DNA from 2 places in the Dehalobacter restrictus DSM 9455 genome. Region 1 is predicted to be linked to the other one. Evidence: a T-box and tRNA genes for the amino acid it is inferred to sense, from the RefSeq annotation. Region 1 holds a T-box; the other holds one or more tRNA genes.
What was found. The T-box of region 1 lies ahead of thrS (threonine--tRNA ligase). A T-box ahead of a tRNA ligase gene usually reads a tRNA of that ligase, here a tRNA-Thr.

Region 1 (16,198 bases):
TGTAATTAGCCATTGATTAATCTTCCCCCTTTATTTATCAATGATAGATCAATTATATCGGCTGGAAAAGTAAGGTACAAGAACCATCCTTTGAAAATTTTCTGGTTTTAATTAACGGGCATTTGCGTTATGATGTAATGGAAATAGTATAAAGGTCCTAGGAAAAAGGACCAAAGTCCCGGATAAATAGCCCATTAGTCCTATTAGCCCGAATGGTTTGCAGAATCGAGCCAGATCAGTTATTAAATATTTTGCATTTTTGACACAATCACGACAAATTTTACCTAAAATATTCCAGAAATGATCAAAAAAAATAAAGGATATTAAATTATTTTCAAGAATTAATATCAAAAATATTTCCACAAAAAATAAAAAATGGGATAAAAAGGAATTATGGACAAGATCAATCGGTATAAGGATAATTGGAGACGAAAACTTTTTTTGTATAATGCCTGTATAATCGGAGCTTTTGTTATTGTCTATTTGTTTATTGGGGATAATGATAAGCTGTTTTTTTGGCTGCTAATCATTATTATTTTGTTTATATTCTCCTTTGCTTTAAATGTGGGGATGCATAAGGAGATTCATAAAAAACGAATGATAGAAAATGCCTTGAAGCAAAGTGAAGCGTTGTACCGTGGGGTAATAAATAATGCAGCCGCAGGAATTGCCTTGCTGAACCAGGATGGGCATTATCACTATGTAAATGCGACCCTGTGCCAGATGACTGGTTTTTCACAGGAAGAGTTAAAAAGGTTAACCCTTTTTGATTCGATTGTGCCAGAGGAGCGGCAAGAGAGTGTTATGCATTGCAGGGAAGTATGGGAGGGCAAAGACGCGTGGAAGAAATGTGAGAAACAATTCCGATGCAAAGACGGACAGTCCTTATGGGCCGAAATCAATTTATCCACAGTTTGTGACAGCGGGGACAATGTCATTCATCTAATCATGATTGTTCTGGATATAACTGTCAGGAAAAAGTTGGAGAAGGAATTGCTGTACCAGGCAACCACAGACTTTCTGACGGGTATTGACAACAGACTTGCTTTTATGCAAAAAGCGCAGGAGGAATTTTCGCGCTCGGAGAGATATAAGCGGAATTTTACGATGCTTTTAATTGACATTGATAAATTTAAAAGCGTGAATGATCAGTATGGCCATCTGGTTGGTGATCGCGTGCTGAAAGAGGTCGTCAAGGCATTTAAGCTTGTTTTGCGTGAGATGGATGTCCTGGCCCGGATCGGGGGAGAGGAATTCGCGGTGATTCCAGTAGAATCCGACCTTATGATGGCCCAAACGGTGGCAGAGAGAATTCAACAGAAAGTCCTGGATGTCGTCGTAGAAATGGAAAATACCGAAAAGATCCAGGTTTCTGTCAGCATCGGAATTGCTGAAAAGAAAGAACTGGACCTCGGTGTTGATGACATATTTAAAAGAGCGGATGATGCACTTTATGAGGCTAAAAACACAGGCCGGAACAGAATTGTCGTAGGAAACGAATTAGTTGAAGATATTGGAGTTTGTAATGGTAATCCATGATATAACGATCCCGCTTTTTCCGGGAATGGTTTCTTATCCCGGGGATCCGCCGTTTCAATCAGAACCTGTGTATTCCCTAGACAAGGATGGATATTGTCTTTCGATGCTTTCGATGGGCTCCCATTGTGGAACCCATCTTGATGCGCCGTCTCATTGCCTGACAGGAGGAGGATCTGTTGATAGGATTCCTCTGGAGTTGCTTATCGGAGCGGCCAGGGTAATCGAAGTGGCGGCTGCGGGGAGTATCCTGCCTGACCATCTGATCCCCAAAGGAATCCGGGAAGGGGACAGGGTTTTATTGAAAACCCGGAACTCAGGCTTTTTAAAGGACCCTATGTTTCAACCGGAGTATACTTATCTTTCTTCCGAAGCCGCTGAATACCTTGCAGCAAAAAAGGTACAATTGGTTGGGATCGATTACTTGTCCATTGATGATTCTACGAGCAGCGCTTATTCAAGTCATACCATTCTGCTTTCCGGAAACAGTGCTGTATTAGAAGGACTAGACTTATCGGAAGTTAATGAGGGAGATTACTTTCTTGTTGCACTGCCTTTAAAAATAAAAGACTGCGACGGCAGTCCCGTAAGAGCAGTTTTGATCGAAGGCATCAATCTATAATTTATAACTTAGAACCTATACCCTATAACCAATCAATCAGGGAGAAAGATGTTCGAGTCCCTGGGTCAATATCCGATAAACATGGTCGTCACTCAAAGCATAAACACTTGTCTTGCCAGCCCGGCGCACCTTGACTAATTTGTATTGCCGGAGAATCCTTAGTTGGTGGGAGACGGCAGATTGGCTCATACCTAAAATTTCCGCCAGTTCATTCACATACAGCTCATTATCCAGTAGTGCAAAAAGGATACGTATTCTGGAGAAATCCGCAAATACCTTATAAAAGTCTGCCAGTTCCAGGGATAGTTCTATACCTGGAATATGTTTTTGGGGCTGTTCCGGGGCAGGAGCGTGAAATACCGACATTTTAACGGCCTCCCAAAGAAAAATATAATCAGGACTGTACATATGCACATATATGCATATGTACGTATTTATAATACTAAGTATTGTTGGGGGCTGTCAATACGAACCCCAAAAGTCATTTAAATTTTCCAGGTTTGAATAAACTGCTGAAGCTATCCCTGAACTGCGTAAACAACAGCCCTCCGAGGAAGATCAACCCGGCAAATCCGATCAAAGGATATATGGCAGAGACTGCCGCGGAAAAACCGTACTGGGCAGCGATAATTGCACCGATGGAAGCAAGGGTAGCACCAAGAATCCTTTGCTTGTTATCATAAGCAATCCTGGCTGTAAAGCCGTAGAGAATACTTACGGCAGTTGTATAAATTTCCAAAAGCAAAATTAGCCCGTAAGCATAGCCTACCAGTGGATTCAGTCTGGTAGCGAGAAATACCATGGGAACCTGAAAAGGAAGAATTTCCGGAGACCCGCAGATGATTGCCAGATTAATTGCCAGAATCCCGGCGCCCAACCCAAGACCACCCAGCAGGCCGCCCCAAACAAGACTCTTTTCACTCCGGCCTTCCACACCTAAAGGGGACAGGATAGCTACAGAAAGTACAATATTATAAGAAACATAGAGAATGGCGGCAGTAGACCAATGGGATGCTGTCGGAGATTCTAACGATCCGAGCAGTGCAATTTTGGATGGCGTGATTGGATCGAGGACAATCGAGATTATAGCAACACTGAAGACGGCAAGGAGCAAAAAAGGTACAACCAAACCAATTGCGCGTATGACGTTTCTGACCCCGGAAATGACGGTGAGAAACGAAAGCAGAATAACGGTAATACTGCCTAGAAGTGGGGAAAAGCCAAGCTGCTCTTCAACGACAGCGCCGGATCCTGCAGCCATGACGATCAGGACACCCAAGAAGCTCAAGGTAATAAACCAATCCATCAAAATGCAAAGAGGTTTCCCAAATGTGAATCTGACCAGTTCCAGGTGCGAATCGGCATTTTGTTCTCTGGATATCCGCATGATGAGAATCCCAAAATAACAAAATAAGACAGTACACACGGCGATACCGGCAAAACTTTTTATTCCAAATACAGTAAAGAATTGGAGAACCTCCTGTCCGGTCGCAAACCCTGCTCCGACAATTGTTCCGATGAAGGCGGCAGCAATTGAAACTGTGGAAAACTGTTTTGTATTTTTCATACTTCACCTGCTTTCCCTCTGAACATAGGGTTCCAGGAACAATATCCTTAAAGATTATTATGTTAAATATCTCTGGAAATGAACTTCAACGCATGCAGAATAGGTAATAATGGTGTAGAATAATATAGGCACAAGGGAATTAGTTTGAATGCTTATGGGGGGTAAAAATGTCACCGGAAAAGAAAAAATATATGCTGTCATCATCATTGCTGTTTTTTGCCTGATTATTGTCACGGGGGTAGGAAATTTCCGAGCCAAACAGCTCGCAGTAGATTTGGCAGGCCAACGGGTCAGCAACACGCTTACTCTGGCCGTGGCTGATTTTGATAACGAAAAACTGCAGGAGCTTATTCAAACGCAGAATCAGCAGAATGCTTATTACGGAGAACTTCGGGCGAAGCTGATGCAGTTAAAGACAGAGCACCAGCTCGAAAATATTTACATGTTGTACAAGGATGAGCAGAATAAGGTATGGTTTTTCGTCGTTGATGCGAGGGCGGAGGATGACCCGGCACATTTGGCTTTGGGACAATTGGAGAACAACGCCTCGTCGGCAGTAGAGAACACGCTGAAGGGCAAAGTTGTCCAGGGAGAGTATCACACGACTTCACTGGGGACATTCGTATCGAGTTACCAGGAAGTGAAGGATGCCGGCGGAAAGACGTATGCTGTTCTGGCAGGGGATATCGATGTTAAGAATGTGACAGAATTCCTGTACTTAACCAGATATGTACAATTCGGGATCATGGCGGTTAGTTTGCTGCTGATTGGCCTTATTGTTTATTTAAGCGGCAGAAAAAATATTAATTAGACAAGAAACAATGTAATCCTAACCAATATAAGAATATATAAGAATAGATAAGAATAAGAAAATTCCTTACCGGAAATATTAGGAAGGATGATGCATATATTTCCAGGGGGGGATTTTTCTTTTGAATGATTATTATTTAGAAGTTGGGACTTCTGATTATAAAGAAGAGCTTTCTCAAGCAGTATACGATTTGTACCATAAAGACGGGCTGCCGATTGAAATATCTGAAGTCTGCCATGAGCCAAACTATCTGGTCAGCTTCATTTATGCCAATTTGAAGGGGAAAAATGTCCGGAATGAGCTTACCGTCAAAATCGTTCAGTACTATATTGCCCATGCACTGGGTAGCGTTGTTCTTCAGGGATGGGAAGAACGTTATATCAGAAAAAAATTAAAAGATGACTTCAACATGTTCGGGAGCGAAATCGACGAGGCTTATCCAAAGGTTGCCGGATATCTGAATGACCAGGCAGAGACTGGTTTTCTTCGGCTTAGAAACAGAATCCTGGTAAAGTCCATTCTGGAATTTTTGAATGACCATCAAAAAATTGATCTGGAAGGATTTATGAATTTCAGATCGGGCCAATATAAGAGAGAATTAAAGAAACAGATTGCACGTGCTGTAAATGTTTATGCCCTTCAGCAGGAGCATGAAAGCTTTGTACGACTCCTGAAAAGATTTTTTGAATCCCAGCGGGATAACAAAAATACGATGCATATGGTCATTAATCACAAAGATGAAGTGGCATTTTACGATGACAACCATTCTGTTCTGATAAATTCCAGTGCTGAAAGCGAAGATCACCCCATCAGTGTTTTGCTGAAACGCTCTCCGAATCGCCTGATTGTTCATGTTGCAGCAGAAAAACAGTCCGGAATTGCCCGGATCGTTCAGGAAGTTTTTGGTGATAAGATGACCTATTGCCGGGGATGCAGCCTGTGTAAAGACAACTGATTGACAACATACTTTAAGTGGTATAATCTAAGACTATATAAAAGGAATAATGAAGGCACGATGAAGAGGACAGTATCCTAATCGTTCGCATTTAGAGAGAAATGCCCTGGGCTGTGAGCATTTTTGCGATATTTGGGAAAAGACCGCCTCCGAGTTCCTCGCCGAACATGATATGCGTAGGCTGGACGTTTATCCGCGTTAAGGATGCCAAGGAAAATTAGCTGCCGGTATAGCAGGCGGTCGTATTTTTGAATTTGGGTGGAACCACGGGTTTCTATCGCTCTCGTCCCATAAGAAGGACGGGAGCTTTTTAGTATTAATACCAAAGAAGTTTGAATGGATAAATCATGAATAAAAACAAGGAGTGATAGGATCATGTTAAATGTAACCTTAAAGGATGGTTCGGTTCGTCAAGTGGAGCAGGGTTCAACTGTTCTGGAATTGGCTGCTTCTATTTCTCAGGGTCTGGCCAGGGTCGCGGTTGCAGGCAAGGTGGACGGGGAGGTCAAAGACCTCTCGTTTCCGATAGAAGATGACGCAAACGTAGAAGTACTTACGCTTGACAGTGAAGAGGGACTGGAAGTAATGCGCCATTCAGCTTCTCACCTTTTAGCTCAGGCTGTGAAGAATCTTTTCCCGGGAACCATTCTGGGTATCGGTCCCGCGATTGCGAATGGTTTTTACTATGACTTTGACTCTGAATACACTTTTACCCCCGAGGATTTAGGCAAGATTGAAGAGGAGATGCGCAAACTGGCGAAGAATGATTATAAGTTTGAACGCCGTGAGGTTGCGCGCGAAGAAGCGATTGACTATTTCCAAAATAAAGGGGAAAAATATAAAGTCCAATTGATCAACGATCTCCCCGAAGATGCTAGAATATCCATGTACACGCAGGGGAATTTTACAGACCTCTGTGCCGGACCGCATGTTCCTGGAACAAAGGTATTGAAGGCCTTCAAATTGCAGAGCCTGGCTGGTGCATACTGGCGCGGCAGTGAGAAAAACAAAATGCTTCAGAGAATCTACGGTTTAGCTTTTGCCAAGACCTCTGATCTTGATGATTATTTATTTAAGCTTGAAGAAGCCAAAAGGCGTGACCACCGGAAGCTTGGGATGGAGCTTGACCTTTTCAGTCTGCACGATGAAGGTCCCGGCTTCCCGTTCTTTCATCCGAAGGGTATGGTTTTAAGGAATACGCTGGAAGATTTCTGGCGCAGAGAGCACCAGAAAAGAGGCTATGTCGAGATCAGAACGCCTATCATTTTGAATACAGCTCTCTGGCAGCAGTCCGGGCACTGGGATCATTATAAGGAAAACATGTATTTTACGAAAATAGACAATGAGGACTATGCCGTTAAACCGATGAACTGTCCGGGTGGTATGATTATGTACAAGACAAAACTGCGCAGCTACCGGGATCTGCCGATCCGCTGCGGAGAACTAGGTCTGGTGCACAGGCATGAACTATCGGGTGCCCTTCATGGTTTGTTGAGAGTAAGAAACTTTACACAGGATGATGCCCATATTTTTATGCTGCCTTCCCAGATCAAAGATGAGATCATCGGCGTTATTAATTTAGTTGATTACTTTTATAAAATATTTGGTTTTGCGTACCATGTTGAGCTTTCCACCCGTCCGGAGGATTCCATGGGTTCGGATCAGGATTGGGAAATGGCGACAAATGCGCTGAAGGAAGCGCTGGAAGCTAAAGGGATGGATTACAAAATTAATCCTGGTGATGGAGCCTTCTACGGACCGAAAATTGATTTTCACCTGAAGGATTGTCTCGACAGAACCTGGCAGTGCGGAACCATCCAGCTGGATTTCCAGATGCCTGAGCGATTTGACCTGACCTACATTGGGGAAGACGGGGATAAACACCGTCCTGTCATGATTCACAGGGTCGTTTACGGCAGCATTGAGCGTTTCATTGCACTTCTGACCGAGCAGTACGCCGGTGCTTTCCCGGTTTGGCTTTCGCCTGAGCAGGTGCGCATTCTGCCGATCAGTGACAAGCACAGCGCCTATGCTGAGAAAGTTAAGGGACTGCTTATGGACCGGGATATCCGCGCCGCGCTTGATGAACGCCGGGAGAAAATCAACTATAAGATTAGGGAAGTACAGACCGATAAAATACCTTTTGCTTTGGTCGTCGGAGATAAGGAAGCCGAAGAGGGTACGGTATCCGTCCGCCGTTATGGAGAGCAGAAGACCAGCGTCATGGAATTGGAAGACCTTATTTCCTTGATTCTGGACGAAATAAGCACCAAAAAAATTCCTGCAGGCAATCAGGCCTAAATCGGATTGACCAGCGGAAAACAATACAAATTCCGGAGAGTGGTGGGTAACTTGACTGAGAAAAAGAATTGGAATGAGTTGAAGTCAGGAGAATCTTTGGTCGCATTTTTCCTGATTCGCAGGGTTGAAACGAAGACTACGGCTGGCGGAAACCGGTATCTTGATATCGTCTTAGGTGACGCCGGCGGGGAAATAACCGCAAGGATGTGGGACTGCAAGCAGGAAGATGAAACACTATATCAAAGCAATATGCTTGTAAAGATCAAAGGCAGTATTGCGGAATGGCAGGGCAAGAGACAAGTTAAGATCGATAAAATCCGTGCAGTTGTTGAGGACGATCAAGTTGACATTAATGCGTTTATACCTGTTGCACCGTATAGTCCGGAAGCAATGTACGCTGAGCTTCTGCAATACCTCTCCGGGATGGAGAATGTCAAACTAAGAGAAACAGTCCAGCTTCTCCTGACAGAAGCCGGAGAGAAACTGCTGATTCATCCGGCTGCTGTGCAGAATCATCATGCCTTAAGGTCGGGACTGCTGTATCATACGCTGACAATGCTTAAAGCTGGAGAAAAACTAGCGGATGTCTATACTTTCCTGGATAAAGATCTTCTTTATGCCGGGATCATGCTGCACGATGTTGCCAAGCTTGATGAAATTGATGCCAATGCCCTTGGGATCGCTACGGAATATACAGTTGAGGGGCAGCTGCTAGGCCATATTGTTCAAGGAATCAAGAAAATTGAAAAGGCTGCAGGCAAGGCGGGTCTCGATGAGGAGACCAGTCTCCTTCTTCAGCATATGCTGCTTTCGCACCATTATGAGCCGGAATATGGCAGTCCCAAGAGACCGATGTTTCCAGAGGCAGAAATCCTTCATTATCTGGATATCATTGATGCCAGGATGTTTGATATGCAAAAAGCCCTGAATGAAACCGAGCCTGGGAATTTTTCCGATAAACTTTGGACACTGAACAACAGAAGGCTATACAAGAGGTGAAAAAATGTTAAAAAGAAATGCAGTGAAAATATGGGGAAAAATGCTTTGTTTGCTTGTTATAGCCTTACTGTTACTGACTGGCTGCGGGATTCTGGGCGGAGGCGGTCAGGACGCACCTTCGGATGACTCGGGAAACTACGCGATCAAGGTCGGCCTGATAACCGGCCAGGACGGAATAGAGGATATTTATTCTGAAAAGGCCTGGGAAGGACTGCAAAAGGCACAACAGGAACTAAACGCCGGGATCGGCTATGCTAAGGTCAAAAATGATAAAGACTATCCGTCAGGACTTGCCGAGCTTAAATCCCAGAACTGTCAGGTCATATTCACCATAGGTCCTGCTGCCGTTCCGGCAGCTCTGGAAGCGGCAGAAAAAAACCCTAAAATTACCTATGTCTGTCTGGACAGCACCATCGAGGGAACCATTCCTGACAATGTTCTGGCCGTGTCGTATAGAGTAGAGGAAGCGGCTTTTCTGGCAGGGTATCTGGCGGCAAAAAGGACGGAAACAAATGTCGTTGGTTTTATCTCAGGGGACAATAAAGAAGCAGCACAGCCTTACTTTTATGGTTTCAAGAGCGGAGTACGGTTCGTCAATCCCAACTGTGAGCTTTTAAAAGGAAATGCCGCCACTTTCACCAATAAGACCAGGGTCGAAGAGATGGCGGAAGCGATGGTCAATTCTGATGCCGATGTTATTTTTCATAACGCAGGTCTGGCAGGAAAAGCAATGATTGAAGTCATGGAGGAAAAAGGCAAGTATGCCATAGGTGCTGACATTGATCAAAATAGTCTGGCACCTGAGACTGTCCTTACTTCAGTCATCAAAGAAAACGGCGAGGTCGCTTACAGCATCATCAAACAAATTGAAGAGAAAACCTTGGCGTCCGGTAAAAATGTATCGTATGGCTTAGCGGAGAATGCCGTCGGTTTGGCAGAGACAACTGAATCTATGGTTTCGGAAGAAACCTATACCAAAATAAATGAATATAAACAAAAAATGATTGACGGAAAGATCACGGTTCCAGCCAATGAAAATGAAACATTTAAAATCACATATTAGATGATTGACATTGAACGCTATACTATGTATAATACTTATGCCAAGTAGAAGCCATCCGCTTCTCACCTCATGACATAATGCCGATGAGGTCCTAGTGAGTTTTCCAGTATGGTTATGCTCATTTTGTATGATGAAGACGGGTGGAATACCGTCTTTATTTTTTTATACTCTTTGGCTCGTTGTAAGCAAAAAATTGGAGGTGATTCGCTATTAACAAAGATTTACGGATTAATGAAGAAATCCGGGCTCGGGAAGTTCGATTAGTAGGCGAAGAAGGAGAACAACTCGGGATCATTCCTATTAAAGAAGCCTTGAGCGTCGCTGCTGAAAAAGCGCTTGATCTAGTGGAGATTGCTCCTGCTGCCAAACCACCGGTTTGTAAGGTGATGGATTATGGGAAATATAAATATGAACAGGCGAAGCGTGATAAAGAAGCCCGTAAGAAGCAGAAGGTTGTTGAAATTAAAGAAGTCAAGCTCCGCCCGAATATTGAAGACCATGATTTTATGACCAAAGCTCGCAATGCCCAGCGCTTTTTAGGCGATGGCGATAAAGTTAAAGTTACCATCATGTTTCGAGGACGGGAGATAACACACCCAGACCATGGTAAAGTATTGTGTTTACGAATGGCTGAATTTCTTAGTGAAGAAGCTCTTGTCGAGCGTGAACCCAAAGTCGAAGGCCGTAATATGGTTATGATTTTAGCTCCTACCGCACACAAACACGATTAATATGAAAAGGGGGTTGTCATAAATGCCTAAAATGAAAACACACCGCGGAGCTGCCAAACGTTTTAAGAAAACTGCTACCGGTAAAATTGTTTGTTATCATGCCTATAAAAGCCATATCTTGGAGAAGAAATCACCAAAGCGTAAACGGAATCTTCGCAAAGCTACAACGATGCATAGTACTGATGCGAAGCGTATTGCTCGTTTGATCGCTTATGTAAAATAAGAATATCACTTAAAGGAGGTCTTTAAAAATGGCCCGTGTAAAAAGAGGCGTCAGAGCACATGAACGCCATAAAAAAATATTAAAATTAGCCAGAGGATATAGAGGACGTAAGAGCAAACTTTTCAGAATGGCCAAACAGCAAGTCGTTAAATCGATGGCGTATGCTTATGTTCACCGCAAACAGAGAAGACGCGATTTTCGTAAGCTGTGGATCACCAGGATTAATGCAGCTGCCCGAATGAATAACATTACGTATAACCGGCTGATGTACGGTCTGAAGCTGGCCAATGTCAATATCAACCGCAAAATGCTGGCCGATTTGGCAGTTAATGATGCTGCAGCTTTTACGAAGCTTGTAGAAGTTGCCCAAAGCAAACTCGACAACACCAATGCAAAAGCTCAGGCGAATGCTTAAGTCAAGAATACCTATGAATCTTTGGAGTTCGGTCTTTTCAGGACCGGACTCTTGCTCTATCTATTCCAGGTAATCCGGGAGGATCATCATGATCGTTTCTTTGCAAAATGAACAGGTCAAGCATGTAGTATCCCTGCATGATAAAAAAGGCCGTAAAGAATATAGGGAATTCCTTGTAGAAGGCAAACGTTTTGTACAGGAAGCTATTCTTAGGCAAGCGCAGCTTAAGAAGATTTATTATACGGCTCAGGACGCGGCGATGGAAAAATCGGATTTGCAGCAATCCTTAAGTATTGGCGGACTGGTAACGGAGATACGAGCGCTGGGAATAGAAGCTGAAGAGGTGTCTGAAGCGGTAATGCGCAAAATGAGCGCTACGGAAGAGCCACAGGGCATTCTCGGGATTATCCGCAAAACCGAATTTGACTGGCAGGATATCTTGATTGAGAAGGATACCATTCTTCTCGTCGTTGACGGAATCCAGGACCCGGGTAATTTGGGTACGATTTTAAGAACCGCCTTGGCTGCAGATGTCAAGCAAATCATTCTGACAAAAAAAACGGTGGATCTTTATAATCCCAAAGTTCTGCGCAGCAGTATGGGCTCCGTTTTTTCCGAGGTGATTCTGGCGGATAAAACGCCTGAAGAAATAGCAATTTTTTGCAGACAAAAAGAATGTTCCATGGTCGTATCCACCATGGGTGGAACTTCCATATTTAAGACGAACATTCGTGAAGACTATCCTTTGGCATTAATTGTGGGAAATGAAGCAACAGGGCCGTCAGCTTTTTTTATGGAAAAGGCCGCTAAGCACTATTCCATTCCAATGTTTAACAATGTTGAATCGTTGAATGCGTCAATGGCTGCCGGAATATTCCTTTATGAAATGCGAAGACAGGGACAATTCTTGTAAACCATGATTGAAAATGATATAATTCTGATCAGGCAAAGAAAACAATTACTTTGCTTTCCGGACCTAAGCCGAGGAAAGGTGGGCTCAAAATGTCAGCGCCTGATTATTTTTGGAAAGCCTTCGAGGCAACCGGTTCTCCCCAATTATATCTTTGGTACAAGAACAACGACAAATTGACAAGTGACAATGAACGGAACAAAAGGCAGGCAGGCCTCTAAAGGGAGGACCGACTCAGACTGAAAGTCGGCCAGGCAGGCAGCTACCTCAACATGGGAGTCTTGAGGTTGAAGTTCATTCCGGGAGTTATATCGGTTGGCAGCCGTTACCAGCTTATTAAGTGTGAACTGTGATTTGACGCATGGTCAAAAAAGGGTGGTACCACGGGAATACGAACTCTCGTCCCTAGTCGGACGAGGGTTTATTGTTTTTTTATATAATTAATTGCTGAAAGGGTGACCGCGATGCGAGAAGAAATTCAAAAAATTAAAGAAGATACACTGGAGCAACTGACCAAGCTGACTTCGTCGGAAGAGCTTCAGGAGCTAAAAGTTCGCGTGATGGGCAAAAAGGGATCACTCACATCCTTGCTGAAGCAGATGGGTCAGCTCAGCGCGGAAGAGCGTCCCAAAATGGGGCAGATCGTTAACGAACTGCGCACGCAGCTCGAAGATGCCTGGGACAAAAAATGGAGGGAATTTGAAAAGAATGCTTTGGAAAGCAGACTAAGGGAAGAACGAATCGATATCAGTCTGCCGGGGTATTCTTTGCCTCAAGGACACCAGCATCCTTTAAGCAAAGTGATTGAGGAAATTGAAGATATTTTTATGGGCATGGGTTTTACCATTGCTGAGGGACCAGAAATAGAAACGGATTACTATAACTTTGAAGCGCTGAACCTCCCGAAAGACCATCCGGCCAGGGATATGCAGGATACGTTTTTTATCACCGAGGATATTCTGCTTCGGACGCAGACCTCGCCGGTCCAGATCAGAACCATGGAGAAACAAAGACCCCAGCTTCCGGTCAAGATTATTGCGCCTGGTAAAGTCTTTCGCAACGATGATGATGCAACCCACTCACCGATGTTCCATCAGGTAGAGGGGCTGCTGGTCGATAAGGGAGTCAGAATGTCCGATCTCAAAGGACTGCTTCTGTATTTCTCCAGACAAATGTTTGGCGAATCTCGCGAAATCCGCTTGAGGCCGAGTTTCTTCCCATTTACTGAGCCCAGTGCTGAAGTTGATGTATCCTGCATGCTTTGTGGTGGTGCAGGCTGCAGGCTGTGCAAAGGGACCGGCTGGATTGAAATCTTGGGGGCCGGAATGGTTCATCCGCATGTGCTGGAGATGGGAGGATATAATCCTAAGGAAGTAACAGGCTTTGCTTTCGGTATGGGCGTAGAACGGATTGCAATGCTGAAATACGGCATTGAAGATATGCGACTGCTTTTTGATAATGATATCCGCTTCCTGGAGCAGTTCTAGGACATTGATCTTTAAATAATTTGACAAATATAATCATTGGGGTCTGGTCTGCGCGCCACATTCCGCTCTCGGCAGATAGCGCCCTCCATGGCGCTAACAGCCGCGCTCCGCATCCATGCTCCGCTTACGCTGGAACTGTGGCACGCAGACCCAGCTATGAAGGTTTAAATGTCTAGTTATTTAGAGAACGATATTCTAGAAATCGTTTGAGTGATTACAGATAGATTGTTTTTATTGATCATAAAATGTTGAAGTACTGGAGGATGCTCTGATGAGAGTAAGCATGGAATGGCTGAAACAATACCTCGAACTCCCTCTCAGTCCTGAGGAATTGGCAGAAGTCCTGACCGGGGGCGGGATTGAAGTTGAAGGGGTAGAATGCTTGAATAAAGGCTTCACAGAAGTCTATATCGGTGAAATTCTGGATATCCAGCCCCATCCCGATGCCCAAAAACTGCAGGTATGCCGTTTGAATACCGGCAGGGAAGAACTGACCATTGTAACGGGTGCATCAAATGTCCTTATCGGGGATAAAGTACCGGTAGCCGTTCCGGGAGCGGTGCTTCCAGGGGGTAAAGAAATTCAACCGGTCGATATGAGAGGCGTAAAATCGTATGGGATGCTTTGTTCCGACAAGGAACTTGAGATCGAAGCGGTCGGTCAGGAACGCAGTAAAGGCGGGATCCTGATCCTGTCTCCTGACGCGCCTGTCGGTCAGAGCCTGGAAACATATCTTGGTTTGCAGGACAGCGTCCTGGAACTGGAACTTTACCCTAACCGGCCGGATTGTCTGGCGATGGTCAATGTTGCGAGAGAAGCCGGGACTTTGCTCGGGAAAAAGCCTGTTCTGCCGGAATGGGGCCGGGAGGAAATGCCTTCCTGGCCGGAAGATGTCAGGCAGAAGGTTGAAATTGAAGATCCGGAACTTTCCTGGCGTTATTCGGCCCTGCTGGTGGATGATGTCGTCATTCAACCCTCGCCGGTTTGGATGCAGAACCGACTCCGGGCTGCCGGAGTCCGTCCGATCAATAATATTGTCGATATTACCAACTACTGCATGCTGGAAATGGGACAGCCGCTTCATGCGTTCGACCGGGATAAACTTCAGGGTACGGTCAGAGTCCGCAAAGCCAAACAAGGTGAAACCATGGTCAGCCTGGACGGCATCGAAAGAAAATTGGAACCCGATATGCTGGTTATTGCCGACGATAACGGGCCGCAGGCCATTGCCGGTGTCATGGGCGGCCTGGAAAGCGAAGTGACCGGCAAGACCTGCAGGATCCTGTTTGAATCAGCACATTTCCTCGGTTCGAGTGTCCGGCGTACCAGCAGAAAGCTGGGACTCCGTTCGGAGTCTTCCAGCCGTTTTGAAAAAGGCGTCAATCCTTACTGGACAGTCCCAACCCTGGGCAGAGTGGCAGAATTGCTGCTGGAACTCGAGGCGGGTGTACCGATGTCCTTTACGGAAAAAGTCTGTGCGCTTCCGCCCAAGGTTCGGATCGAAATAGCGGTTCCCACGGTCAATCAGGTCCTGGGTGTGGAATATACGTATCAGGAAATTGAAAAGGTGTTTGAAGCTCTTGATTTTGAATATCTGAAATTGTCTGATTGCCGGTACAGTGTTGAAATTCCTTCTTACAGGCAGGACCTTAAAATTGAAGTTGACTTGATTGAAGAGATTGCCCGCATCATAGGCTATGATAAGATTCCTACCACTCTGCCGCAGGGCAGCCAAACGCAAGGGTGCAGGACACCTGAACAGGTTTTCCGGCGCAAACTGCGTAAAATCCTGATCAAAGCCGGGATGAACGAGGTTATTTCCTACTCTTTCAGCAATAAAGAATTGGATGATCAATGGGGGTCAGAAGGCCGGAATATCCCGCTCTTAAATCCATTAAGGGAAGAATTAGGAACGATGAGGACGTCACTTCTGCCCGGACTATTGGAGATTGCGTCCAGAAATACCGCCAGACGCAACACGGATCTGCTGCTGTTTGAAATCGGCAATGTCTATTTGCCAAAAGAGCTGCCGTTAAAGGAGCAGCCCGATGAGGTTTCCCGGATTGCTGGCTTGGCGCAGGGGGAAAGCAAACGCCACTGGCTGAATTCGCAGGTGAAATTTGATTTCTTTTATGTCAAAGGGATCCTGACACAAATTGCGGAAGAATGCGGAATGGAATTTGAATATCGGAGAATTGAGGAAGGCAAGTACTGCAGCCTGCTTCATCCCGGAAGGTCCGCAAGCATTTACAGCAAAGGGGAGTACCTTGGTATTCTCGGGGAAATCTATCCACAGCTCGACCAGAAATGGGACCTGCAGTGTCCGGTGCTGTTTGAGCTCGATTTTGGAGCGCTTTCCAGGAATGCCAATCTCGCGGTTATTGCCAAATCGTATCCGCGTTATCCGGCAATTCAGCGTGACCTGGCCGTTGTGGTTCCTGAAGAGGTATCCGCAGAAGATATTAAGAAAAAGGTCATGGCACTCGGCGGGGAATTCCTGAAAGAAGTAGAGCTGTTCGACGTGTATCAAGGACAGCCCGTTCCGGCAGGACACAAAAGCCTTGCCTTTACGATGCGT
Region 2 (16,198 bases), 180 kb from region 1:
TAAAGAAAGTTCTGAAAACGGTCAATATATTCTTTGTTGCAGAAGGTATCAACCGGGTTCAGAGCATGCTGCTCTGTGAGCTGAAAGCATCCTATGTACAACAAAGTCAAAGATACGTGGCGCTTGATCAGGACGCGTTTGCTTTTCCCGACCTGCCGCCAGAAGATTACCACAGAGCCTTGGAGCTCGGGCAGCAAGCATTGGATCTGTATACCAGAATGTGTGCACTGAAGGAAGGCGGGTTTAAAGGGAGACCTAAGCCTGAGCATTACCTTTACGCGATTCCGATTGAAGATGCCCGCTATATACTGCCGCTCGCGGCAAAGACGAATCTATCCGTTTCGATGTCCGGGGACAAACTGTGGGAGTTCTTTCTTTTATTCAATGACAGGAAATATGAAGGGATATTCGAGACCCTGAAAAATGAGCTGGAAGCCTTCCTTCCGGCTGAATTACGCGCGCTGTTCCCCGATGACTATGACAGTACGGCAGAATTAACAATCATTGAGGACTTCTATCGGACAGATTTGGCGAGAATTAATTCCGAAGATGACCTCATCTTATTATCCAGTTGTCAGGATCCGGACATTAAGGCTGGTCTAGGCGCTCTGACCAGCACCCAAAGCAGGGCGTCTTCCGAGGTTTTGCTGTCCTGGGGGGAGGAAGCTCCAGTTAAGGCGAAAGAAATTGTCCAGAGAGTGCTTGGTTACGGTCATGAAAGTATTGCCGAACAGGTCCGGACCACTTTTGGGATGATGTGTTCCTTGGTGACGTATCACCAGCAGGTCCGTCATCGTCTGCCGGAAATGTTCCGGGAAGACTTCAGTAACCTTTTCAGCGACACAGAAAGACCGGTAATCGTTCCGGATAGCATTCGCAATTCTCCGTTTTTGGAGGAGTTCTTAAATCTGACGGAAGCCTATCGGACATTTTCCAGGGAGATTTATCAAAAATTGGGGCTGGGCAAAGCTATGCCGTTTATCCTGAACTGCCAGCTTTTAAAAATGATTATGTCCACAAATGCGAGGATAGACAATCAGATGCTCTCGGAAAGGACCTGCCTGAACGCCCAGTGGGAAATCAGAAAGCTCGCAGTCAAGAAACTGAAGATCCTCAGAGAATTATCCGGTGTACTCTATGAAAAAGCACTGCCGCCCTGTCTGGTCAGCAAATGCCATGAAGGGAAGATGACCTGCGGCAAACAGCAGGAAGTAAGAGATCTGTTCTATTTCAGGCAAAAGTAACGGCTGCGCACTACATGCAGCATTTTATTATCTTCAGAGGATTTGCCGCGTTGTTCTGAAAATTTTTTAGGGGGCTAATGAATGAAAGCAATCGTTTCGGTAGATCAAAACTGGGGTATTGGCTATAAAGGAGACCTGCTGCTGAAAATTCCGGAAGATATGAAGTTTTTTAAGCAGATGACTGTTGGCAAGGTCGTGGTCATGGGCAGAGGAACCTATGAATCATTGCCGGGAAAAGAGCCCTTAAAGGGCAGAACGAATATTATCCTGAGCACAAACAAGGATTTTCAGGATGAAAGATTTATTATCTGTCATTCTCTGGAGGACCTGCTTCAGGAGCTGAAAAAATACCCTTCGGACGATATCTGTGTGATTGGCGGAGAATCACTTTTTCAGCTGCTCATGCCCTATCTGAATGAACTGTATGTAACAAAAATCAGGCACACATTCCCTGCGGATAAGCATCTTAGGAATGTCGATGAAGATGACAACTGGAAAGTCGAGTCTGAAGGTGAATTGCAAACTTATAATGACATTCAGTACAGTGTTGTAAAATATATAAGAAAGTGAACGTCGTAATATACAAATTTTAAAGGTTAGTATGCTTACAATAAACTTTCGGAAGGGGAAACCGGCATTGGAAGAAAATATTGTGTGCGGGCGCAACGCTGTGACCGAACTGATCAAATCCGGGAATCCGGTGAATAAAGTGCTGATCAAAAATGAAAAGGGGCAGGGAAGAAATTCGGACATACTGCATCTACTTAAAGCGCGCGGCATACCGTACCAATTTGTGGAGAATACTGTCCTGGACAAATATACTGCCGGAGAAAAGCATCAGGGAGTGGTGGCATTTGCTGCTGCCAAAGAATATGCAGAACCATCCGATATTTTGGAGATAGCAAGGCAAAGAGGGGAAGATCCATTTATCCTTGTTCTGGATGAGATCGAGGATCCGCATAATTTAGGGGCTCTTCTTCGAACTGCCGATGCAGCGGGTGTTCATGGGGTGATCATTCCCAAAAGAAGAAGTGCCGCACTCACGCCAGCTGTCGGCAGAACGTCGGCCGGAGCTGTGGAATATGTGCCTGTGGCCAGAGTAAGCAACCTTGTCCAGACACTTAAATATCTCAAAGAAGAGGGCTGCTGGGTATCCGGTGCGGAAGCAGGCGGCAAAGATATCTATCAGGCGGAACTGAAAGGGCCAAGGGTCGTCGTCATTGGCGGAGAGGATAAGGGACTCGGGAGACTGATCCGGGAAACCTGCGATGAAATTATATCCTTGCCAATGTATGGCAGAATTTCATCTTTGAATGCCAGCGTAGCCGGATCCATTATCATGTATGAGGTCCGGAGACAGAGAAATCAGACTTAATCTGCCATATCCCGCCAATCTTCATCTTGACGCTATTTGTGCATTTCAGGTATAATTGTTTTGTTATAAGCATATAATGGAGGCTTCAGCGTTACCTTCGTGAATCGGTTTCGGGAGGGATGGACTTGACTTACAGTATCCAGACAGAGATTCCAGAAGAATTCGAGGCTAATGAATACATAGCGGATGAGGAACTAGTTGAGTTAGCAAAGATCGGTGACGCAGAAGCTCAGGAGTACTTAATCAATAAGTACAAGAATTTTGTCAGGGCAAAAGCCAGATCGTATTTCTTGATCGGCGCGGATAGGGAAGATATCATTCAAGAAGGCATGATTGGACTGTATAAAGCAATTCGTGACTTCCGTGGGGACAAGCTCTCCTCTTTCAGAGCATTTGCCGAGTTATGCATAACTCGGCAGATCATTACAGCAATCAAGACGGCTACCAGACAAAAGCATATTCCGCTCAATTCGTACGTATCACTGAACAAACCTATTTACGATGAGGATTCCGACAGGACGCTCTTGGATGTTATTTCTGGAAATAAGATCACGGATCCCGAGGAACTAATCATCAGCAGGGAAGAATTTGACGATATTGAAGAAAAAATGGGCGAGATTTTAAGTTCGCTCGAATGGGAAGTGCTGATGTCCTATCTTGAAGGCAAATCTTATCAGGAGATTGCCGTTGATCTCGACAGGCATGTCAAATCCATTGACAATGCACTGCAGCGGGTCAAGCGAAAGTTGGAAAGGTATCTGGAGCACAGAGGGGCCTAAAATTCCATACAATATGAATAGAATCACACACTCTGTTTTGTAAATTATTCCAGAAAAAAAACACTTTTTTTTGTTGACAAGTGGCCGTAATCTTTGATACAATACGTTGGTGTCCAATGCCGATGTAGCTCAATTGGTAGAGCAGCTGATTTGTAATCAGCAGGTTGCGGGTTCGAGTCCCATCGTCGGCTCCAATTGAAATGGGTAGGTGGCCGAGTGGTTAAAGGCGGCAGACTGTAAATCTGTTCCGAAAGGTACGGTGGTTCGAATCCATCCCTGCCCACCATTCTATAATTGGAGATATCGAGCTGGAACTTTATTTAACATCGCGGGGTGGAGCAGTGGTAGCTCGTCGGGCTCATAACCCGAAGGTCGTCGGTTCAAATCCGGCCCCCGCAACCAAAGAAAATTAAAGCCTTAGACAAATGTCTAAGGCTTTTGTATTGTATCCTAGTGATTCCTACAAACTGAATTTTTAAACCACAAAAACCCATTTTCTTGTTCCTCCTTTATTTATTCATCAGACTTACATAGGCACTCAGTTCAATATCATCAATCAGGAAATTTACGACAATCGATTTTGGCACGGGTAGGGTCGCCTCACCGTTCTCGCTGATCATAAGGGTCGGAGGCGAGATATCCAGATCAGTGATACCAATTTTTGTGAACTGCGTGCACGTATTAGCACAGACCATATTTCCCATTTCAGAAATTGCGCTTCTGGCCATAGCATCCAGTTCAGCCACCGGCATACCCATCATCATTTTAGAGGCAAACTTTTTGGCAGCTTCAATATCCATCCCGAATAGGATCGCGCCTTTCACTGTTCCGAAAAGTGAGATATTCAGAAGAATACCGTTGTACTGAAAGGCCGCTTCTATTTTGGATACCTTGCGCCGTTCGACCGACTGGAAGCCGAGCTGCGGCAGAACTTCTGTAAAAGCAGTCAGAAGAGGATTAATGATACTTACATCCATATACTCGACCCCTTCTTAAAACCAACACCTAGGAAAATATTCCCGAAGTTGGTTCCTGCCGTCACGGCATCCATTTTAAGATTCGGACTCATAATTTCGGTCCCGGTACCGTAAAACAGACTGGGTGGAGAAACGCTCAGACTATAAGTTTTATCGGACTTATTCAGCATCGAGCAGGCAACTCCGGCAATAATATTGGCCAATTCGGCAACCATGGACAATACCTCTTCACGGTTTCTATGAGCGCGTTTCAGGAGCATCTCAACAATTCTTTCCGCTGTCTCCATCGACATATCTAAGATCATAGATCCGGAGTGGCGGCCGATCAGCCCGATAACAGCTGTAATTCCCTGGGATAAGTAATGGTCTCCAAAATTTTCGTATGAAGCAAAAGAAACGGGTGATTTGGTCATCCGGGCAATATTCTGGGTTAGAGATTCCTTAAAGGTTTCCAGACCATAGGCAAGCAGATGGTCATAATGAATATCCGGTGCCATAACGTTGTTGATCATCTGGACCAGGTAGTCGCTGTCAACAGGTTTTTGAATGTATCCGGAAATCCCGATGCGGCGCGCTTCAACTTCCGATTCTTCATCTTTCATCGAGCTGACAAGAATAATCTTTGCATTGGGGTCTTTTACAAAAAGGGCACGGCTGCACTCAAATCCGTCCATATCCGGCATAACAATATCCATCGTTACGACATCGGGTCTGCACCGTTCATATGTTTCGATTAAGCTGTCGTAGGAATCGGCTTCCCCGACGACTTCCAAGCCGCTGTCGCGAAGTATTTCCACAATGAGTGTTCTTGAAAACAGAGAGTCGTCAACGACCATTACTTTTATTGCACTCACTTTTTCGGATTACCCCCATTCAATGCCAGTACTAAGGTACTAGTCAATATGCACTCTAAATTATAGCAAGTAATTTTTGGGATTGCTATCATTGATATGGGGTTATCAATAAATAGAACAAATTTAACCGGTCTAATTCAAAAACAAAGCCAGGCTGTTGCCTGGCTGCTATTTTTTGGATCTATTCATACTCTCTTTTTTTATCCAGGGCTTCGTCCCGGATTTCCGCCCTCATTCCGTTTAGCGCATCACGCCTCCGTTCGTTCTTCTCTTTCAGATCTTTCTTACTTTTAGGATCATCAGTTTTCGCAATCATTTCATCAGCAAGCTCCATATTCTGGATCGTGTGATTAATATTTTTTTGGATTCTGTCGGCATTATCCCTGCGGTCATCCGGATTGTGTTTCATTAATACTGTTCCTCCTTTGGTCTGCACTTAAAAAAATTTGTTGCAAGTATATTGTTTGAGGAGTGAACAAGTCTTATACCATAAAATTTTAAAGCAGTTTCTTTACATTGTATAAAGATCTTAAAACCAGCCAGTTCTGGGGAAAATATCTTCCGATCGTCCAGTAGCTTATGCCCCCGATCCGAAATTCTTTGGCCAGGGTCAGTTTGGCATAGATGCTTCGGGCATCTTCAAACCATACTTCGTGCTTTTTGCTGGCATCGTCGTAGTAGGTAAAATACGGAGACTGCGCTGTTGAATCATAATGGATTGCTATCTTTTCAGTTCTGGCCAGATCTACCGCCCCGCTGTTGGAGACTGTTCTGGCGGCAGTACCGGAAACGTATGGAAGGGTCCAGTCATAGCCATAATTGGGGATACCCATAAAGATTTTCTGTCTCGGAATAGCCGACACCGCATAGGTCAATACTTTGCGCACTTCATTTACAGGAGCGACTGCTTTGGGTGGGCTGTAGGTGTAGCCCCATTCATAGGTCATTAGGATGACGTGGTTGGCCAGAGCCCCGTGAACAGGATAGTCATGGGCTTCGTATAGCAGACCTTTTTGATCGGCAGTCAGCTTAGGAGCGAGAGCTGTCGTCACAGGATAGCCTAAAGGGCGGAGCGTATTAACGATCCTTCGGAGAAAGTTGTTATAGTTTTCCCGGTCGGATGGATAGATATATTCAAAATCAATATCGAGGCCGTAATAGTTTTTTTCTCTCAGCGTTCTGATAACCTGACTGATTAAAGTATTCTGAGCAGTCTGGTTCGTCAGGATGGATCTGGCCAGCGTACTGTTGAAGCTTCCGCCCTGCTGGATATTCGTAATGACCATTAGTGGAGCTGTCTGGGCTTCTCTTGCTGCCTGAATCAGCGGTTCATCCGGAATCGTATTCAGGGTGCCGTCCGCGTTGACCTGATAACTGAAGATACTAAGATATGTAAGATGGCGAAGGCTTTTTCGGAGAATGTCTCTGTTAATATTCGGAAAGGCATACCCGTTCACTTCTATCGTTCCATAGCTGGCAGCTGCTGCCGGAATCGCAATAGTCTGACCGGCATAGATACGGCTCGGATCTGTTATCCGTGGATTGGCGGCGAGTAAAGCATTCACCGTTACTCCGTGTTTTTGGGCAATCAGATAAAGCGACTCACCGGCGGTAACCGTATGTGTCCCGCTACTTTCCAGAATGACCAGCGTCTGCCCGACAACCAGCTGATTTGGATTGGTCAGTTCATTATCCGCAATTATTTTCTGGGGTGAGACCCCGTATTTGCGGGCAATGGAATAGATGCTCTGTCCTGAGCTTACAACATGAATTTTCAAGAAACACACTTCCTTTTTCATACTGTATGCTTCAGAGAAAAAAGAAGTGTTTGGGTGCGGGTTTATTATTCGGGACAGGTTGTGTTATCATAAGACAATAAACACAAGGAATAAACCTTAAGGAGCTGTGGAATGAATATCGGAGCCAGGACGTTAAAGACAAGTCTCGCTGTGGCAGTCAGTGTTTATATCTGTATCCTTTTGGATATTGAGCCATCTTTGTTTGCTGCGACATCGGCAGTGGTTTGTATGCAGCAATCACTCGGAAGAAGTTTTCGAAATGCGCTCGAAGAAATTATGGTAAACATCATTGCAATTATTGTGGCTGTGGCGATCGGACTGGCCATACCGCTGCAGTTTCTGAGTATGGCACTTGCAACGATCGTTCTGATCATCATATTTACGACAGTGATTAAAGTGCCAAACCAGATCGTACTGGCGGTCATTTCAGCTATTTTTATCCTGGCTTCTCCACAGGAGCAGTTTTTGTCCCATGCCGTTTCAAGGTCGCTGGCCATCCTTATCGGACTGGTGACAGCCAATGTGATCAATTTGACGATCGTACCTCCGCGTTACCAAAAAGTGCTTGAGGATAAACTGATTGAACTAAATAATTTTGCTGTCCGGATGTTTGTCGATGCAGTGAACCGGTATCTATACCTGAACCTGGCTTCCGAAGAAGAAATGCATAAAAATAAAGCGGAATTCAACAGCTTGTTTCAGGAAGCTGAGAATTTGTATGATTTATACCGCAAAGAGTGGAACGTTTTGTGGTTCGGTAAAAACAAGAAAGATCCCAAGGCCCGTAAACCATTATATAAGGAATATTTAAATTACAGCCGGGGCCTCTGGCAAAGATCGCAGGATTTGCTTTTTCTTGCCGCAGAACGAAAAACCCGCCGGGAGGAAGCCAATGATCCGGCGGTGAGTGCTGAATTTGAACATGTTTTTGAAATGCTGCACAATGTGATGTTCAGTGCAACAAGCTACAATCTGCAGCTTCAGAAGAAGGTCAAGGGAGAAGAGGCAGCTCAGTTTCCCGAATTACGTGTCTGGAGCAAACTGCACGCTATTTTGAATGAATGGCAGGAGAATACACCCTCGACAAGCTTTTACTATCATGCACTGATTGAATTGTCTGTTGTTACCTACAGCATTCGCTGGTTTGCGAAGGAGTCCTCCCGGCTGCTGAATCTGGAGATGGAAATGAGTGTCTGAAGAAGACTAGATGCAGCTTGATTTGATAGTATTGTAGGGTTTACAGCTGCAGGCCAAACAGTTTTCTGCCGTTTTCCCAGAGAATTTTCTGGTTTTCCTCTTTCGTCAGGCCAAGAGATAGGAAACGCTCAAGTTCGGCTTCGGGAGACCACATCGGGTAATCCGTGCCAAACAGGACTTTGTCAACACCATGGGAGCGGATAATTTCAACGGCTGTTTCTTTTTCTGTTAACATCAGGGAACTGGACGTATCGATGTAGACATTTCGTTTGAACAGGCTGTGGTCAAAATCATCCCACATACTCCAGCCACCCAGATGGGCTGCAATCACCACCAAATTAGGAAATATTTTCAGAATGTGGGCAAGTCTGTGCGGATTGGAGTAATCCGTGCGCGTATCTCCGACATGAAAAAGGATCGGCAATTTGCTTTCTGCTGCCTCGTATATAGGAAACAAAGATGGATTATCAATGTTATATTCCTGAAAATCCGGGTGAAGCTTTAAACCTTTTAAACCGAGTGAAAGTACCCGCTCGATTTCCAGTTGAGGATTAGGAAATTCAGGATGCATGGTGCCGAAGCCGACGAACCGCGAATCGGTGCAAACACCGGCAATGAAATCGTTGATTGACTCGACTTGTTCTGTTCTCGTAGCGGTGGAGGAAATCAAAAAGCGGTTGATCCCGACGCCTGCGCCGGAAGCGATCAGATCGGAGGCGGTTCCTTTTCCAGGCTCCATATCTTGAATAAGTTCGTCGTAGAAGGACAAGATGGAATTGACTGCCCTGGGAGCTACTTTTTGCGGAAAAATATGGGCATGGGCATCAAAAATGTTTGGATAATCTGGATTGGACATAAGACAGACCTCTAATTCTTTTTTATTTTCTAAGCACAGTTATGATATAATGAATAAATATCGACAATAATACAATCCTAATTCGTTCTGCCTATTTTGGCAAGAGAATTTCACAGTTTATTTGCGGCATACAAAGGAATCTTCCTTGACAAAGACTTTATTATTGTGTTAAATTATTCTGTGCGACTTGTAAAATATGCAGTTTAATGCCATTGCCGGGGGGGTGTTCCGAATGCGTGTTGCAATTACATTGGCTTGTACTGAGTGCAAAAACAGAAATTATCAGTCCAATAAGAATAAGAAAAATGACCCAGATCGTATAGAGATCAAAAAATATTGCAGAACTTGCAAAGCTCATACTGTTCATAAGGAAACAAAATAGTACGAACCGGAAGAATATTCCGTTAAGGATGTGAAAATATGGCAGTGGCAAAGAAAGCAGATACCACAGGTGCAAAAGGCGGCTTTCTTAATAGGTTTAAGAACCCCGGAAAACGGTTTGCTTTTTTTCGTGAGGTTGGGCTTGAGCTGAAAAAAGTACATTGGCCGACTCGTCAGACGTTGCTGACGTATACCGGTGTCGTGCTTGTTTCTGTGGCAATTGTTGCTTTGTTGATTTGGATTGTAGACAGTGGCTTGACTTACGCAATGACCAACTTGCTTGGTATTTAACAATTCATTTGACAATTGGATGAATCTTTCTTAGGAGGCTTTCGGTTAATGACGAAGAACTGGTATGTTATTCACACTTATTCCGGATATGAGAACAAGGTGAAAACAAATCTGGAAAAACGCGTGGAATCCATGAATATGGAGGATAAAATTTTTCGCGTTTTAGTTCCTATGGAAGACGAGATCGAAATAAAGAACGGCAAGAAAAAAATCTCCAAACGCAAGGTGTTTCCAGGTTACGTTTTAGTGGAGATGGACATGACTGACGACTCTTGGTATGTGGTCCGCAATACACCTGGGGTGACCGGGTTTGTAGGAAGCGGCAGCAAACCGATTCCGCTTCTGGATCCAGAGGTCGCTGTTATTTTACGCCAAATGGGACTCGAGAAAATCCGCACCAAGATTGACGTTGTTGTCGGGCAGTCTGTCCGGGTCATTTCCGGTCCGTTCAAAGACTTTATTGGTGTTGTGAAAGAGGTCCTCGAAGAAAAGCAAAAAGTCAGGGTCTCGGTTTCCATGTTTGGGAGAGAGACGCCGGTCGAACTCGAGTTTGGGCAAGTGGAAAAGCTTGACTAAATAGATATTCCACAGCAAGGAGGTGTAATTATGGCAAAGAAAGTTATTGGGCTGGTAAAATTGGCAATCACCGCAGGTAAGGCAAATCCGGCACCTCCGGTTGGTCCTGCTTTGGGTCAGCACGGTGTTAATATCATGGGCTTCTGCAAAGAATACAATGAAAGAACGAAGGATCAGGCTGGACTGATCATTCCTGCAGAGATTACGATTTATGAAGACCGTTCCTTTACTTTTGTTCTGAAGACTCCGCCGGCATCCGTATTGCTTAAGAAGGCAGCCAACATTCCGTCTGGTTCCGCTGTTCCGAACAAGCAAAAGGTTGCGAAAGTGACCAAAGATCAGGTTAGGGAAATTGCTGAACAAAAGATGAAAGACTTAAATGCAGCAAGCATTGAAGCTGCAATGCGTATGGTCGAAGGTACTGCGCGCAGTATGGGAATCGATATTGTTTGATTCCGTTGAACAATGTGGGAGGGTTTGGCCCGAAGACCACAAGGAGGTTAAAGAAAGATGCCAAAAAGAGGTAAGAAATACCTTGATGCTTTAAAAGCATTTGATAATCAGGCTGTGTTTGAGCCGGCCGAAGCAATTGGTGTTGTAAAAACCAATGCCAAAGCAAAATTTGATGAGACAGTTGAAGTTGCTTTCAAATTAGGAATCGATACCCGCCATGCTGATCAGCAGATCCGCGGAGCGGTTGTTCTTCCACATGGAACAGGCAAAACTTTAAGTGTACTTGTTTTTGCCAAGGGAGACAAAGCCAAGGAAGCCGAAGCTGCCGGCGCTGATTTTGTCGGAGCTGAAGAAATGGTTGAGAAAATTCAACAAGGTTGGTTTGGTTTTGACGTTGCTGTAGCGACACCGGATATGATGGGTACTGTCGGTAAGCTGGGTAAGCTTTTGGGACCTAAGGGCCTCATGCCGAACCCGAAGACCGGAACTGTATCGTTTGATGTCGAAAGAGCAGTTAAAGAGATTAAAGCCGGTAAAGTGGAATACAGGGCTGATAAAGCCGGTATTATCCATGTACCGATCGGCAAGGTTTCTTTTGATCAGGATAAGCTGATGGACAACTACAAAACCATTGCCGAAGTTGTCACAAAAGCAAAACCTGCAGCTGCCAAAGGACAGTATGTCCGTAGCGTAACGGTATCTTCCACCATGGGACCAGGAGTGAAAATCAATCCTTTGAAAATTGTCTAAAGACTTTTTAAGGGCTGAGATATACCCGACTAGACTGAAAAAAATTAATAAATTTTCCGCTGTAGAAAGCAGGCGCTTTATTGAGCTTAATATCCTGCCGAGGTGGAGACAAGATCGTCTTTTGAAGACATGAAAGACATTAATAATCTTGCCTCTGCGCCCAGCAGAGGCTTGTTTATTGACAGCCATGGATGGCAACGAAACGCATACGACAGTATGCGTTCGGAAGGAGGTGTGTGTATGCCAAATTTTGAAGAGAAGCAAAAAGTTGTTGAAGATATCAAACAGAAGTTTGAAGGTGCAAACGGAGTGATTCTGGCAGACTACAGAGGTCTGACGGTATCGCAGGTGACCAATTTGAGAGTAGAACTGCGCCAGGCTGGTATTGAATATCGCGTATTGAAAAATACAATGGTTCGCCGGGCTGCAGATGAAATCGGGATTACCGGTTTGGCTGAATTTCTGGAAGGTCCTACTGCTTTAGCCTTTTCTACAGATCCTGTTGCTCCTGCGAAGATTCTCAGTGAATTCAGCAAGAAAAACAAGAGCCTGACCATTAAGGCCGGGGTTCTTGACGGCAAGGTCATTAACGCTGAAAAAGTAAAAGATCTCGCAAATCTTCCGTCCAGAGAAGTTCTTCTTTCCCAGGTACTTGCTGGAATGCAAGGCCCGCTTCAAGGAATGGTCAATGTTCTGCAAGGGCCTATCCGCAAATTTGGTTATGCTTTGGAAGAAGTTCGTAAACTTAAAGAAGCCCAGGCATAGTCGAGGCATGGGATTCGATGCCCGAGGCCCGATACATGCGCGGACTCTGGGACTATCCAACATCTGACACGAAGATTTGGACGGTACCGGATGTTAACAGATCTAATGACTGGTCAAAACAAAAATAAAAAATATGTGAATTATTTTAAGGAGGATATTCTAATGTCCAAAACTGCTGAAATTTTAGAAGCCGTAAAAGGTATGACTGTTCTTGAGCTTGCTGAGCTCGTTAAAGCTTTCGAAGAAGAGTTTGGTGTAAGCGCTGCTGCTCCCGCAGCTGTTATGGCTGCCCCGGCAGCTGGTGCTGCTGCTCCTGTTGCTGAAGAGCAAACAGAATTTGATGTTATCCTGACCAGCGCTGGTGCTGCAAAGATCAACGTCATCAAAGTTGTCCGTGAAATCACTGGCCTGGGCTTAAAAGAAGCTAAAGATCTTGTTGACGGCGCACCGAAACCTGTCAAAGAAAAAATTGACCAAAGAAGAAGCTGAAGCCATCAAAGCTAAACTTGTTGAAGCTGGTGCCGGCGTAGACGTAAAATAATCTGAAACAAAAATGTACCGCAGACTGAACCGGCCATGCTTAAGCCGGTTCAGTTTTTATTTGACGCCGGGTGCTCGCGGATGTCAAATGTGTTCTGAACCAGACTAATGGAATGTAGAAACAGGCAAAAAATATCTAAATGCCTTTAACTTTTTGGAATTTAATATATAATAATAGATATTTAACCTATAATGCCAGAAAAATGTTGCAGGAATGATGATTAGTAAATAAAATATACTTGACAAATATCGGTATACTTGTTAGGATTAATAACTGTCACTGTGATCTTAAGCTAAGACAAACCAATAAAGTTGGGAGATAATAGTGTGGATGTATTGCATCTCATGTGAGGCAGCTCCATAAACATTGAAGCGAGGTTTTTTCCCAAAAGCCTTGCTTTTGGTTGTTTATGCCTATCTGCTCTTTGCTTTTTGGTGTTTGGATAGTAATGGATATTTGTATTAAGGTATTCGCAAACAATTATAATTATTTCTTGATTATCTAGTTTTCTGTTGGAACGATCAGGAAAAAACACTGGAAGGGTGAAACGGCATGGTGAATCCTATCAAAGTTGGAACAAGAGAACGGGCAAGTTATGCGAGGCTTCGGGAAGTTCTGGATATGCCCAACTTAATCGAAATTCAACAGAATTCCTACGAGTGGTTTCTGAAGGAAGGGCTGCGCGAAATGTTTCGCGACATTTCCCCAATTCAGGATTTTACCGGAAATCTGGTTTTGGAATTCATAGACTACAGCCTCGGCGATCCAAAATATGAGGTCGAGGAATGTAAAGAACGTGATGTTACGTTTGCAGCGCCTCTCAGAGTCAAAGTACGCCTTATTAATAAGGAAACAGGAGAGGTTAAAGAGCAGGAAGTATTCATGGGGGACTTTCCCCTGATGACCGATAAAGGCACCTTCATTATTAATGGTGCGGAACGTGTTATTGTCAGTCAGTTGGTAAGATCACCCGGCGTTTATTATTCTGAAACAATCGACACCAGCGGTAAAAAGCTTTACGGCGCAACGATTATTCCGAACCGCGGTGCCTGGCTGGAATTTGAGACAGATATTAATGATAATATTTTTGTCCGGGTTGACAGAACCCGTAAACTACCGGCTACTGTACTGATCAGAGCCCTAGGCTATTCAACCAATGGCCGGATTCTCGAAGCGTTCGCTGACAATGAGAACGTTAAAATTACGCTGGAAAGAGACAATACGGAATCAACAGAAGAAGCGCTGGTTGAGATTTATAAACGTCTTCGTCCTGGAGAACCGCCTACGGTGGAGAGTGCCCGCAGTCTTCTGGAATCCTTGTTCTTTGATCCTAGAAGATATGATCTGGCAAAAGTAGGTCGTTATAAGCTGAATAACAAACTGGGTTTGGATATTCCCAAAAACATACGGCATTTGACACCTGAGGACATCATCGCATCGATTTCTCGGATGCTTAAAATAATCAATGGTGAAGGACATATTGATGATATTGATCATCTTGGTAACAGACGTTTGCGTTCGGTTGGCGAGCTTCTTCAGAATCAGTTTAGAATCGGTCTCTCCCGTATGGAGAGAGTGGTAAGAGAAAGAATGACGATTCAGGACATTGAGGGAATTACGCCTCAGGTACTGATCAATATACGTCCAGTCGTGGCCGCGATTAAAGAGTTTTTTGGCAGCAGCCAGTTGTCGCAGTTTATGGACCAGACCAATCCGCTGGCCGAGCTCACGCATAAACGCCGTCTCAGCGCGCTGGGACCTGGCGGTTTAAGCAGAGAGAGAGCCGGATTTGAAGTGCGTGACGTGCATCATTCCCACTATGGCCGGATGTGCCCGATTGAAACGCCTGAAGGTCCAAACATTGGTTTGATTGGTTCACTCAGCACATATGGCCGCATTAATGAGTATGGCTTTATTGAGGCACCTTACCGCAAAGTAGAAAATGGCAAAGTGACGGATGAGATCCATTACTTAACAGCTGATGAAGAGGAAAAATATATTATTGCCCAGGCCAATGCCGCGGTTGGTGAAAATGGGGAGTTTTTAAGCGAAAAGATCGAAGCGCGCCACGGTGAAGATTTCGTCCTGGTTCCGCCGGTAAACATTCAGTATATGGACGTATCGCCGAAGCAGATGGTATCGATTGCCACCGCCTTGATTCCATTCCTCGAGCATGACGATGCTAACCGTGCTCTGATGGGTTCCAACATGCAGCGCCAGGCTGTGCCTCTACTCAAAACAGATGCGCCGTATATTGGCACCGGCATGGAGTATAAGGCTGCTGTTGATTCCGGTGTTTGTCTGGTTTCTCCAAAAGAAGGAACTGCTTTACGGGTTACTTCCGATGAGATCATCATTCAAAACAATGATGGTACAACAACCCGGAATAGACTTTTGAAATACACGCGCAGCAACCAGGGAACCTGTATCAATCAGAAACCGATTGTTGTCAAAGGCCAGAGAATCGATGCTGGTCAGGTAATTGCCGACGGCCCGTCAACAGATAACGGTGAACTTGCCCTCGGGCGAAACGTTCTGGTAGCGTTTATGCCCTGGGAAGGATACAACTATGAGGATGCTATTCTGATCAGCGAGAAGCTGGTTAAAGAAGATTATTTTACGTCCATTCATATTGAGGAATACGAAGCAGATGCCCGGGATACCAAACTTGGGCCTGAAGAGATTACCAGAGATATTCCAAACGTCGGAGAAGATGTTTTGAAAGATCTTGACGAACGTGGTATTATCCGGATCGGTGCCGAAGTGCGCCCTGGAGATATCTTAGTGGGCAAGGTTACTCCGAAAGGGGAAACGGAGCTTACGGCTGAAGAACGCCTGCTAAGAGCAATCTTTGGTGAGAAAGCCAGAGAAGTCAGGGATACTTCTTTACGTGTTCCGCATGGCGAGGCCGGAAAAGTTGTTGATGTTAAAGTATTTAAGCGTGAGAACGGCGATGAACTGGCCCCTGGGGTCAACCAACTCGTAAGAGTCTATATTGCCCAGAAACGTAAGATATCCGTCGGCGATAAAATGGCAGGAAGACACGGAAACAAAGGGGTTATTTCCAGAATTATGCGCCAGGAGGATATGCCCTTTATGCCGGACGGCACGCCGATTGAAATCGTTCTGAACCCGCTCGGTGTTCCATCCCGTATGAATATCGGACAGGTTCTGGAAACCCATCTTGGTTGGGCGGCGAAAGCACTGGGCATGTATATTGCCACACCGGTTTTTGACGGAGCCAGAGAAGATGATGTCTTTGATACCTTGAGAAAGGCCGGACTTCCCGGACATGGAAAATCCGTTCTTTATGACGGCCGTACCGGTGAGCCTTTTGATAATGAAGTTACTGTTGGCTAC

Region 2: it has a tRNA-Thr gene. The T-box ahead of thrS (threonine--tRNA ligase) is inferred to sense a tRNA for this amino acid. The anticodon was not compared.

The regions. Positions count from the first base shown of each region.
Region 1 covers NZ_CP007033.1:294,469-310,666, forward strand. Annotated here, with positions in the region: gene DEHRE_RS01450 (demethoxyubiquinone hydroxylase family protein) at 1-13, opposite strand, end outside; gene DEHRE_RS01455 (sensor domain-containing diguanylate cyclase) at 598-1,539, shown strand; gene DEHRE_RS01460 (cyclase family protein) at 1,526-2,158, shown strand; gene DEHRE_RS01465 (ArsR/SmtB family transcription factor) at 2,195-2,524, opposite strand; gene DEHRE_RS01470 (YkvI family membrane protein) at 2,640-3,725, opposite strand; gene DEHRE_RS01475 (hypothetical protein) at 3,874-4,536, shown strand; gene DEHRE_RS01480 (putative sporulation protein YtxC) at 4,658-5,491, shown strand; T-box leader at 5,543-5,785, shown strand; gene thrS (threonine--tRNA ligase) at 5,867-7,792, shown strand; gene DEHRE_RS01490 (3'-5' exoribonuclease YhaM family protein) at 7,889-8,791, shown strand; gene DEHRE_RS01495 (BMP family lipoprotein) at 8,796-9,854, shown strand; gene infC (translation initiation factor IF-3) at 10,064-10,585, shown strand; gene rpmI (50S ribosomal protein L35) at 10,608-10,808, shown strand; gene rplT (50S ribosomal protein L20) at 10,837-11,223, shown strand; gene DEHRE_RS01515 (TrmH family RNA methyltransferase) at 11,312-12,136, shown strand; gene pheS (phenylalanine--tRNA ligase subunit alpha) at 12,598-13,620, shown strand; gene pheT (phenylalanine--tRNA ligase subunit beta) at 13,892-16,198, shown strand, end outside.
Region 2 covers NZ_CP007033.1:476,578-492,775, forward strand. Annotated here, with positions in the region: gene DEHRE_RS02255 (FAD-dependent thymidylate synthase) at 1-1,244, shown strand, start outside; gene DEHRE_RS02260 (dihydrofolate reductase) at 1,326-1,814, shown strand; gene rlmB (23S rRNA (guanosine(2251)-2'-O)-methyltransferase RlmB) at 1,882-2,619, shown strand; gene sigH (RNA polymerase sporulation sigma factor SigH) at 2,739-3,398, shown strand; tRNA gene DEHRE_RS02275 (tRNA-Thr) at 3,517-3,592, shown strand; tRNA gene DEHRE_RS02280 (tRNA-Tyr) at 3,601-3,684, shown strand; tRNA gene DEHRE_RS02285 (tRNA-Met) at 3,726-3,800, shown strand; gene DEHRE_RS02290 (chemotaxis protein CheX) at 3,908-4,375, opposite strand; gene DEHRE_RS02295 (response regulator) at 4,366-5,229, opposite strand; gene tlp (small acid-soluble spore protein Tlp) at 5,411-5,638, opposite strand; gene DEHRE_RS02305 (LysM peptidoglycan-binding domain-containing protein) at 5,727-7,007, opposite strand; gene DEHRE_RS02310 (FUSC family protein) at 7,140-8,225, shown strand; gene DEHRE_RS02315 (amidohydrolase family protein) at 8,266-9,081, opposite strand; gene rpmG (50S ribosomal protein L33) at 9,314-9,463, shown strand; gene secE (preprotein translocase subunit SecE) at 9,502-9,753, shown strand; gene nusG (transcription termination/antitermination protein NusG) at 9,802-10,329, shown strand; gene rplK (50S ribosomal protein L11) at 10,360-10,782, shown strand; gene rplA (50S ribosomal protein L1) at 10,840-11,532, shown strand; ribosomal protein L10 leader region at 11,574-11,718, shown strand; gene rplJ (50S ribosomal protein L10) at 11,773-12,297, shown strand; partial or broken gene rplL (50S ribosomal protein L7/L12) at 12,460-12,838, shown strand; gene rpoB (DNA-directed RNA polymerase subunit beta) at 13,391-16,198, shown strand, end outside.